2 regions of the Janthinobacterium sp. GMG1 genome follow, and region 1 is predicted to be linked to the other one. Evidence: predicted binding sites of a transcription regulator. Region 1 holds the regulator's gene; the other holds the start of a gene.
What was found. The regulator sigma-54, encoded in region 1, starts transcription at its own class of promoters, with help from an activator protein. The targets are predictions, from matches to a motif close to TGGCANGNAANCTGCTTT.
Positions count from the first base shown of each region.

Region 2: the regulator sigma-54 is predicted to act here: its motif matches at 3,283-3,300, upstream of SJI03_RS28460 (beta-propeller fold lactonase family protein).

Region 1 covers NZ_JAXQNT010000002.1:595,861-600,932, reverse strand. Annotated here, with positions in the region: gene rapZ (RNase adapter RapZ) at 1-238, shown strand, start outside; gene SJI03_RS07720 (3-hydroxyisobutyryl-CoA hydrolase) at 239-1,324, opposite strand; gene hpf (ribosome hibernation-promoting factor, HPF/YfiA family) at 1,460-1,822, opposite strand; gene SJI03_RS07710 (RNA polymerase factor sigma-54) at 1,892-3,370, opposite strand; gene lptB (LPS export ABC transporter ATP-binding protein) at 3,375-4,130, opposite strand; gene lptA (lipopolysaccharide transport periplasmic protein LptA) at 4,130-4,711, opposite strand; gene lptC (LPS export ABC transporter periplasmic protein LptC) at 4,737-5,072, opposite strand, start outside.
Region 2 covers NZ_JAXQNT010000020.1:6,533-11,604, forward strand. Annotated here, with positions in the region: gene pedF (cytochrome c-550 PedF) at 1-44, shown strand, start outside; gene SJI03_RS28450 (transporter substrate-binding domain-containing protein) at 70-903, shown strand; gene SJI03_RS28455 (TonB-dependent receptor) at 1,022-3,160, opposite strand; gene SJI03_RS28460 (beta-propeller fold lactonase family protein) at 3,365-4,321, shown strand; gene adh (aldehyde dehydrogenase) at 4,666-5,072, shown strand, end outside.

The DNA.
Region 1 (5,072 bases):
CGACGCGCCCGTGATCGCCTTCCTCGATGCGCAGCCGAGCGCGCTGGAACTGCTGGCCGATATCCGCACCTTCATCGAGAAATGGTTGCCGTCATTCAAGTCCGACAACCGCAGCTACCTGACGGTGGCCCTGGGTTGCACGGGCGGCCAGCACCGCTCCGTGTACATGGCGGAACGGCTGGCGCAGTATTTCGGCCCGAACGAAAGAGTCGTGCTGCGCCATCGCGAGCGCGCTTGATTAGTCGAGGTGGCGCAGCGGATGCGCTTGCGCCGGCCAGACGGGGACAAAGAAGCGCGCCACCATGGCCGTGTCGACGTCGTCCAGGCTGGCAGGATTCCAGCGGGGCGCATTGTCCTTGTCGACCACCAGCGCACGCACGCCTTCGAGCACTTCGCCATGCTCGAAATTATGGCGCACCACCGTGCGCTCCAGGCGCAGGCAATCGGCCACGCCCAGGTGAGCGCCCCGCTGCAGCAATTCCAGGGTGACCGACATCATCAAGGGCGAACGCAAACGCATGGCCGCCAGCGCCCTGGCGGCGAACGCACAGTCGTCCTGCGCCAGCGAGGCCATGATGGTCGCCACCGAACCCGCACTGAAATGACGGTCCAGCGCCGCACGCGCCGTGGACAGGGACGATACCCCCGCCTCGGCCTGGAACGGTGCCGCCAGCGCCTTGATGGCTACCGGCAAGGCCTCGCCCGGCGTCGAGTCGAACAGGGCCAGCAGCGCCCCCATCTGCGCCTCGGGCAGGTAGACATCGGCCAGGCCCGTGTACAGGGCATCGGCCGCGTTGATCGTCAGGCCCGTCAAGCCCAGATACAGGCCCAGCTGGCCGGCCAGGCGGGACAGGAAATAACTGCCGCCCACGTCAGGGAACAGGCCGATATTGACTTCCGGCATGGCCATGCGCGTGCGGCCCGTCACGATGCGCAGGCGATTGCCGGGCCCGGCTTGCGCCACACCCATGCCGCCGCCCATCACCACGCCATCCATCACGGCGATATACGGTTTCGGATAGAAATGGATCACATGATTTAACGCGTATTCTTCCGTAAAGAAATCTTCCAGCAGGGCGCTGCCGCCTTGCGGCGTGGCCAGGCCCGCATCGTAAAAGAAACGAATGTCGCCGCCGGCGCACAGGGCTTTTTCGCTGCTGGAACGGATCACGACGGCGTCCACGTGCGGATCATCGCGCCAGGCCAGCAGGACCGCGCTCAGGGCGCGCACCATCTCCAGCGACAGGGAATTCAAGGCTTTCGGACGGTCGAGCACGATGTGTCCGGTGCGGTTGCGGATGGAGGTCTGGACGAAGTCGCTCATGGCAGGCAGGAAAGAAGTGAAAGTGCAAACATTCTAGCGCCTGCGCGGGGAAGATTGCGTTCAACAGGTCCAGGCGCAAAAAAGGGCGCAAGATGTGCGCCCTTAGTTGATCACAACTGCTGGAAGCGGGTGGCCTTAGACGGCGACGACGGCTTCTTCCTCGGAGTTGTCTGGCAGATGCTTGATCGCCTCTTTACCGTGCCCTTGCACTTTGGTTTTGTATTTCATCACTTGCCTATCGAGCTTGTCGATCAGGGTATCGATCGCGGCGTACAGGTCGTGCGCCAAGCTTTCCACATAGACAGTCTTGCCACTCAAACGCAGGTTGACTTCAGCCTTTTGACGTTTTTCTTTCTCTTTGAGGTTATCCACGGTCAGAATCACGGCGATATCGATGACTTGATCGAAATGACGTTTCACGCGCTCCAGCTTCGTTTGTACGTATTCACGGATGGCTGGTGTCACTTCGAGATGATGTCCGCTGATGGTGAGATTCATACACACTCCTAAAGATGATCGGGTTCGTGCGGTCCATCCTATCCGGCCCGCAGAGGAACCGAAAAAAACTTACAAACACTTACGCAGGCTCACTGGCGGAATTTTCAACGCTTCCCGGTATTTGGCAACAGTACGTCGCGCAATCACCATGCCTTGTTCCCCCAGCATGTCCGCAATCTTACTGTCGGATAAAGGATTTTTAGGGTCTTCTGCTCCTGTCAGTTGCACGATCAATGCCCGTATCGCCGTCGATGACGCTTCGCCCCCCGCTTCGGTGGCGACGTGGCTACCAAAGAAATATTTCAACTCGAACATGCCGTGCGGGGTCAGCATGTACTTTTGAGTTGTTACCCGCGAGATAGTACTCTCGTGTAAACCCAGTGTATCAGCTATTTCACGGAGCACAAGGGGGCGCATGGCAACGGCCCCATGCGAGAAAAAGTTCTTTTGTCTTTCTACTATCGCCTGTGCCACGCGCAGGATGGTGTCGAAGCGCTGGCGCATATTCTTGATCAGCCACTTGGCTTCCTGCAACTGTGCGCCCATGGCGCCCTCGCCCTTGCCCTGCTTGAGCAAGTTGGCGTACATGGCGTTGACACGCAGGCGCGGCATGACGTCGTTGTTCAGGGTCACTTGCCAGCCATTGCGCGCGCGCTTGACGACGACGTCGGGCACCACGTAATCGGACACGTCCGAGGCGAATACGGCACCCGGATGCGGATTGCACTGGCGAATCACCGTCTGCGCCTCGCGCAAGTCTTCATCGTCGCAATCGAGGGCTTTTTTCAGCTTGTTGAAATCGCGCTGGGCAAACCAGGCCAGGTGCTTTTCGACGATGACGAGGGCCATGCGCCGCGTCACCATGGCGATGTGCGGCAAGCGCTTGATTTGCAGCGCCAGGCATTCGGACGCATTGCGCGCGCCCACGCCGGGCGGATCGAAACTTTGCAGCAGCGACAAAGCCGTGCGCATCTCGTCGGCGTCGATTTCCAGCTCTTCCGGCAGGCGTGCCAGGATGTCGTCGAGCGACTCTTCCAGGTAGCCATTGTCGTCGAGCGCGTCGATGATCAGCTCGACCAGCGCGCGATCGCGCAATTCCAGCACCGTCACGCGCATCTGCTCCATCAGGTGCTCGCGCAGGGTGCAGTGATGGGCCTCCAGTTGCGGACGCGAATCTTCATCGTCGGGCGCCTTGCCCCGGCTCGCCTCGCTCCAGTCGCTGTCGCCGCCCTCGGCGGCGGCCGGGCTGTCGCCCGCCTCGCCATCAAAGGTTTCCGCTTCGGCCGGCGCGGCGGGCGCGTCCTGGCCTGGCGGCTGGGGTGGCGCTTCGGCCGGCGCTGCCGTGGAACTCAAGGCCCCGTCGGACAGCAGGCGCAGCGAACGGTCGAGCGGATCGTCGAGGCGTTCAAGCAAGGGATTATCCGTCAGCAATTGCTCGAGTTCCTGGTGCAATTCCAGGGTAGACAATTGCAACAGGCGTATCGATTGCTGCAACTGCGGCGTCAGTGCCAGGTGCTGCGAAGTGCGCAGCTGCAATGATTGTTTCATTGGCTTACATGCGGAAGTGTTCGCCCAGATAGACCCGGCGTACCGACTCGTTCGCGATGATGTCGTCGGGGCGTCCCGACGCCAGCACCGAGCCCTGGTTGATGATGTAGGCACGGTCGCAAATACCCAGCGTCTCGCGCACATTATGATCGGTGATCAGCACGCCGATATTGCGCTCCTTCAAGAAACGCACGATGCGCTGGATCTCGATCACGGCGATCGGATCGACGCCGGCGAACGGCTCGTCGAGCAGCACGAAACGGGGATCGGTGGCCAGCGCACGGGCAATTTCCACGCGGCGGCGTTCGCCACCGGACAGCGACAGCGCCTGGTTCTCGCGCAGCTTTTCAATCTGCAAGTCAGCCAGCAATTTATCCAGCCGCTCCTCGATCTCGGCCTTCGTCAGCGGACGGCCTTCGACGGTCTGGATTTCCAGCACGGCGCGGATATTGTCTTCCACCGTCAGCTTGCGGAAGACGGATGCTTCCTGCGGCAGGTAGGACAGGCCCATCTGCGCGCGGCGGTGGATCGGCAGGCTGGAAATGTCCACGCCGCTGATATCGATGCTGCCGCCATCGGACGGCACCAGGCCGACGATCATGTAGAACGATGTGGTCTTGCCGGCGCCGTTCGGGCCCAGCAAACCCACCACTTCGCCGCATTCGACTTGCAGCGAAACATCATGCACGACTTGCCGCTTGCCATAGGTTTTTTGCAGACCGCGAACGATCAGGGTGCTGCCGCAACGTGTATTGTCCATTATTTCTTTCCTGGCGCGGGCGTGGCCGGCGCTTTCTCCGCTGCCGGCGCCTTGGTCTTCGGCTGGATCACCATGCGCACGCTGCCGCCATCCGCGGTGCTGGTGCCGCTGTTGGAATTTTCCATCGCGAATTCTTCCTTGCGGCTGTCATACGAGATGAAGGCGCCATTCGCCACATCGGTCACTTTCGCGCCTTCCAGGCGCGTCAGCTTGGCTCTGGAAAACAGTTTCACCACTTCCGTCTTGTTGTCGTATTCCACGCGCTCCGCTTCGCCTTCCACCCACAGGTCGCCCGCGCCATCGCGCTTCTGGCGGAAGGTGGCGAGCTTGCCGGGGTCGGCCCAGAAGGTAATGAACTGGTAGCCTTGCGGGTCTTCCGTGATCAGGGCCCGGCCCGCCTTCATGGTCAGGGTACCCTTGACCAGCACGACGTCGCCCGTCAGGGTGCGCACCTGCTTGATGTCATCGACGTGGCCGCTACGTGCCGTGATGACGGCTTCCTTCTCGGAATCGGCCTTCTCGGCATGCGCCCCGCCCATGATGGCCAGGGACAATACGGTCAACAGCAAGATGTTCTTCATAGTATGGTTTCCTTGTTTCATTCTGTCATTTTGCCGCCGCGGCCGGGCGCGGTTTCGGCGGGAGGACCATGCGCAGCGCATTCTGCACTTCCACCACGCCGGTGGCGTTATTCGCCTTCATGCCGACGCCATTGATGCGCGAGGCGCCCGTCAGGATATCGACAGGCACGTCCGTTTCCATTCTTTCCTCATCCGGGAACACCGTCAGCGCTTCCGTCTTGACCGTCAGGTTCTGCGCCTTCGGACTGGCCACGCGGTCGATCACGACCTTGCGGTGCAGTTGCAGCCGCGTATTGTCCTGGTCGATATGCGCCAGCTCCGCATTCATGTTCATCGGCGGCATGCCTGGCGTGAGCTTGCG
Region 2 (5,072 bases), on a different contig from region 1:
GGGCCATCAAGACCTATCTGGAAACCCGCCGCGAATCTAATTAAGTCGAATTGATCACGAAGGAGTCCCATGCGTTCATTTCAACTCCGGGGTGCGAGCGCGATGATCTCGCTCGCTTGCCTGGCGCTGTGCGCAGCCGCGCCGGCGCGCGCCGACTGGCAAAAAGTGCAGCAGTCGGGCAGCCTGAAAGTGGCTGTGTACAACGAGTTCGCGCCATTTTCCGACAAGGGGGCGGGCATCGATATCGACATCGCCGAAGCGCTGGCGAAAAAGCTGGGCTTGAAACTGAGCTTGCTGCCATTTCCCGCCGGCGAAAACCTGAACGACGATTTGCGCAATATGGTTTGGAAGGGGCATTACCTCGGTTATGGTCCCGCCGATGTGATGCTGCATGTGCCGGTCGACAAGAAGTTGATGGCGGATAACGACAAGGTCGAGATATTCGCGCCATACTACGTGGAAACCGTGCGCCTGGCGCGCAGTGCGCAAGCCGTGCCGCAATTCGATGGCGTCGCTTCGCTGGCTGGCAAGCGCATCGGCGTGGAAAAGGTCTCGATCGCGGCCATGCTGATGCTGGGTGAAGACAATGGCAAGTACCGCGACGATGTGCGTATTTTCGACACGGCTGCCGAAGCCTTGCAGCAATTGCAGGCGGGTCAGCTCGACGCCGTGCTGGCCAACCGTTCGGAAATCGAATCGGTGCTGAAAAGTGATCCCGCTTTCCCCATGAGCGAAGTGGCGTTCGCCCGCTTGCCGCGTGCTGGCTGGGCCGTTGGCCTTGCCGTCAGCCGTCAGCAGCTCGACGTGGCGAAATTGCTGCAGGCAGCCATGAACGAGATGGCGGCCAGCGGCGAATTAAAAACCATCTTTGAGAAATATGGCGTGAAGGAAGCGCGGCCTTGAAGTAGCTTGCTTGAGTTTACAAGCCCGCGCATCGGAAGACGCGCGGGCTTTTTCATGAGAACGCCTGAAAAATGTTCAGGGCAATGCAACGCCGCCATGGACTTTTTCTCAGGTGTTCTTAAAAGGAGTATTGGGCGCTGACACCTAGCAACCAATTGCGTCCCGGCGCCGCTTCATAGTAGCGCTTGTTGCTGTCGCCGACGATGACGGAACCCACGTAGGTCTTGTCGAAAAGATTGTTCAGGCGGGCAAATTCCTTGAAGCGCCAATTACCCACGTTTTGTTTGGCGTTGAAGCGCGCATTGAACACCGTATAGCCGGGTGCCGGTTTTTCGATGTTGCTGTCTTCCGCGTAGACCTGATTGCTTGCCACGCTTTCCAGCGCCGCGCCAAAGCGGTCGAACGTGTCTTTCCAGGCCAGTTCCGCGAACAGGTTGGCGCTGGGCACGCCCGGCAAGCGGCTGCCTTCGCGCACGCTGCCAAACGCCTGGTCATACACGGCGTGCAGGCTGGTGAGGGCCACTTTTGTCGTGAAGCCATACGGCAGGTTCGAATCCAGCGACACTTCCATGCCCTGGCGCAAGGTTTTACCCGCATTGCGATAGCTGGTGCGCCCGCCGCTGGACTTGTCGACCACCAGTTCGTCGCTGGTCTTGATCTGGAACACGGCCGCGTTCACGTGGGTGTTGTTATTGATCCTGGCCTTGATACCCGCTTCCAGGTTGGTGCTGGTGGCCGGTTTCAAGTTGAAATTGAAGCCGCCGGCCGTGCCCGAGTAAAACAGTTCGTTCAGGGTAGGCGCCTCGAAGCCGCGCGCGGCGCTGGCGTAGACGTTGACGTTCGGCGTCAGTTTGTACAGCAGGCCCAGCACCGGCGTCGTATGGCTGAACTCGAGGCTGCCACTGTCGTCACCATTGCTGAGATAGTGGTCATCGACCGCCACTTTCATCTTGCTGTAGCGCAAACCTGCGCTGAGCAGCCATGGGCCGCTTTGCCATTCCGCCTGGATATAGGGATCGAGGCTGGAGACGACATTCTGCTCGTCGCGGCGCAGCTTGCCTTTTACGCCAAACGTGTTGCCGATGTAATTTTCATAGCCCGTGCGGTCATCGCTGGAGCGGCCATAGTCGATGCCGATGGTCGTGCTCAGCTTGCCGCCAGCCAGCTGGTTCACATGCAGCCAGTTGGTGTCGATGCCGTAGAACTCACGCTGGAAGTCGACCACGCCGCCTGAATGGCTGGGCGGCGCCTGGAAGCCTTTGGTAAAAGCCTGGTACTGGATCACGTCGCGGTTGCCGCCATATACCATCACATGCAGGCGGTCATCGCCGAACGATTGTTCATAGGTGGCGCCGATTTGCTGGTGGTCGATGCTCTTGCGCGTGTTGTAGCGTTCGGCCAAGGTGCGCTTCGGGTTTTGCGTATCGCTCGCATCGATTTCACCGGCGCGCGGATCGGCGGCAAACGTGGCCCAGGTGGCGCCCAGCGGATCTTGCGTGTTGCCCTGATGCAAGCTATTGGCGACGATGGTCAGCTTGCTGTCCGCCGTGGGCTTGACGGTGATCTTGCCGAAAGCCTGTTCGCGCGTGGCGGCGCTGTGGTCGCGGAAGCCATCCGTACGGAAGCGCGAACCGTCGAGCACGTAGCCGATGCCGCCTGCCTGACCCTGCGCCGACAGATCCACCTTGCTGGTGCCATAGCTGCCGCCGGTCACGTTCAGCTCCACGGACGGGGGATTTTGCCCATCCCTGGAAAACAGCTGGATCACGCCGCCCGAGTGGTTGCCGTAGATGGCGGAAAACGGTCCGCGCAGCACTTCGATGCGCTCGGCCGTATCGAGGTTGAAGGTGGCGGCCTGACCCTGGCCGTCCGGCATGCTGGCAGGAATGCCATCGCTGATCAGCTTGACGCCGCGCACGCCAAAGGCCGAGCGTGCGCCGAAGCCGCGCGACGAGATTTGCAAGTCTTGCGCGTAGTTCTGGCGGTTTTGCACGACCAGCCCCGGCACGGCGGCCAGCGCTTCTGACGCGTTGACGCGGATTTGCCCATCCTGGATGCGGGCGCTGTCGACCACGTCGATGGACGCAGGCACTTCCTGGCTGGGGTGGGCGATGCGGCTGCCGCTGACGACCACCGTATCCATCAGTTGCCCGTTGGCCGGGTCAGCTGCCTCGGCGGCAAAGACGTGGGGGGCCAGGGTGGCGCTGCCGGCGACAAACAGGCTGGCGATTGTGTTCAGGCGGAAACGATGCTGCATGCGGATTCTCCAATGTGAATAAAAGCCTGCTTGAGCGCGTGAGCGCCACAGGTCTGCATAGTTGTATCAAGCAATATGCCTGCCATGTCTCCATTGGTGGGCGGAAATTATACGCGTGTCAGTGGCACGGCGTTTGCATACAGCAATGTTCAGATGCGCCGATGCAGCGCGCTTTTCCTGTGTTTTCCCATTGAAAAGGTGATTATGCCCAACTTCTTCTCGCGCTTGCGCCAGGTGTGCTGGCTGCTGCCGGCGCTCGCCAGCACCGCCGTCCAAGCCGCTCCCTTTGCCTATGTTCCCAATGAAAAGTCGGGCACCTTGAGCGTGATCGATACGGCCACCGACCAGGTCGTGCGCCAGATCGTGGCGGGCAAGCGTCCGCGCGGTATCGCCGCCGACCCCAGCGGGCGGCAATTGTTTGTCACGGACGCAGCCAGCAGCGCCTTGCTGCTGATCGATAACACTGGCGGCGCGCCCGTGCGCACGGTGGCGCTGGGCAAGTCGCCCGAAGGCGTCAGCGCCTCGCAAGATGGTAGTCATGTGGCCGTGGCCGTCGAGGAAAACAATAGCGTGGCCTTGCTCGACGGCCATACGGGTAGCTTGCTCGCCGACATCAAGGTGCAGGGACGCAATCCGGAACACGCCGTCTTCAGCCCCGATGGGCGCTGGCTGCTGGTCAGCGCGGAAGAGGCCGAGCAAGTCGATGTCATCGATGTGGCACAACGCCGCCAGGTGGCGTCCATCGCCGTGGGACTGCGTCCGCGCGGCATCGGCTTCAGTCCGGACTCGGGCCGCGCCTATGTGGCGTGCGAACTGGTCAATGCCGTGTATGTGATCGACATGGCCGCGCGCAAGGCGATTGCCACCATTCCAGCTGGCAAGAATGCGAATGGTATCGCCGTCCACCCCAGCGGCAGGCAGGTGTATGTCTCGAATGGCATCGACGGCACGGTGATGGTGATCGATACGGCCAGCAACCAGGTGACGGCCACCATTCCCGTCGGCAAGCGCCCGTGGAACATGGCCCTCACGCCCGATGGTGCCAAGCTGTACGTGGCCAATGGCCGTTCGAACAGCGTTTCCGTCATCGACACGGCCAGCGCGCAGAAGGTGGCCGATATTACCGTGGGTGAATTGCCATGGGGCGTGGTGATTCGTTGATGCCTTGGTGGCACTGGCGCAGGTGTTCCAGTCTGGTACACCTGTTCCATTGTGCAGCGGCGACGGAGCGGTGCAGCAGGGCTGGCGCGGATTGGAACAGGACGGCGCCACCTTGTTCAAAACGCGCACACACCCACGCCTGCCTTCTTGCCCGGGGCGTGCGCTGAAAAGCGCGCCGGTATTGACGCCACGCCCTTGCAACAAGGGTAAAACCGGCTAAGTTTGTAGTGGGATGGCGAGCTGGCACGGCATTTGCGGAAGACTCCGTGTACTCACCCCATCTGTACCAGGACGTTTGATTTTAATTAAGTAATTCCATTCTAATTAACCCGATAGAGGACGACATGAATCTCGCAGACATCAGCAAACTGGGCGTAGCCAATCCCTTCAAACAACGCTATGACAATTACATCGGCGGCAAATTCGTTGCACCAGTAAAAGGTGAATACTTTCCCAACATTACGCCGATCACGGGCTTGCCGTTTTGCGAAATTTCCCGTTCCACGGCCGAAGACGTCGAGCTGGCGCTGGACGCCGCGCATGCCGCCAAGGATGCCTGGGGCAAGACTTCGCCTGCCGAGCGCGCCAATATCCTGAACCGCATCGCCGACCGCATCGAACAGAACCTGAGCCTGATCGCCACGGCGGAAACCATCGACAACGGCAAGCCGATCCGCGAAACGATGAATGCCGACATTCCGCTGGCCATCGACCATTTCCGTTACTTCGCCGGCTGCATCCGCGCGCAGGA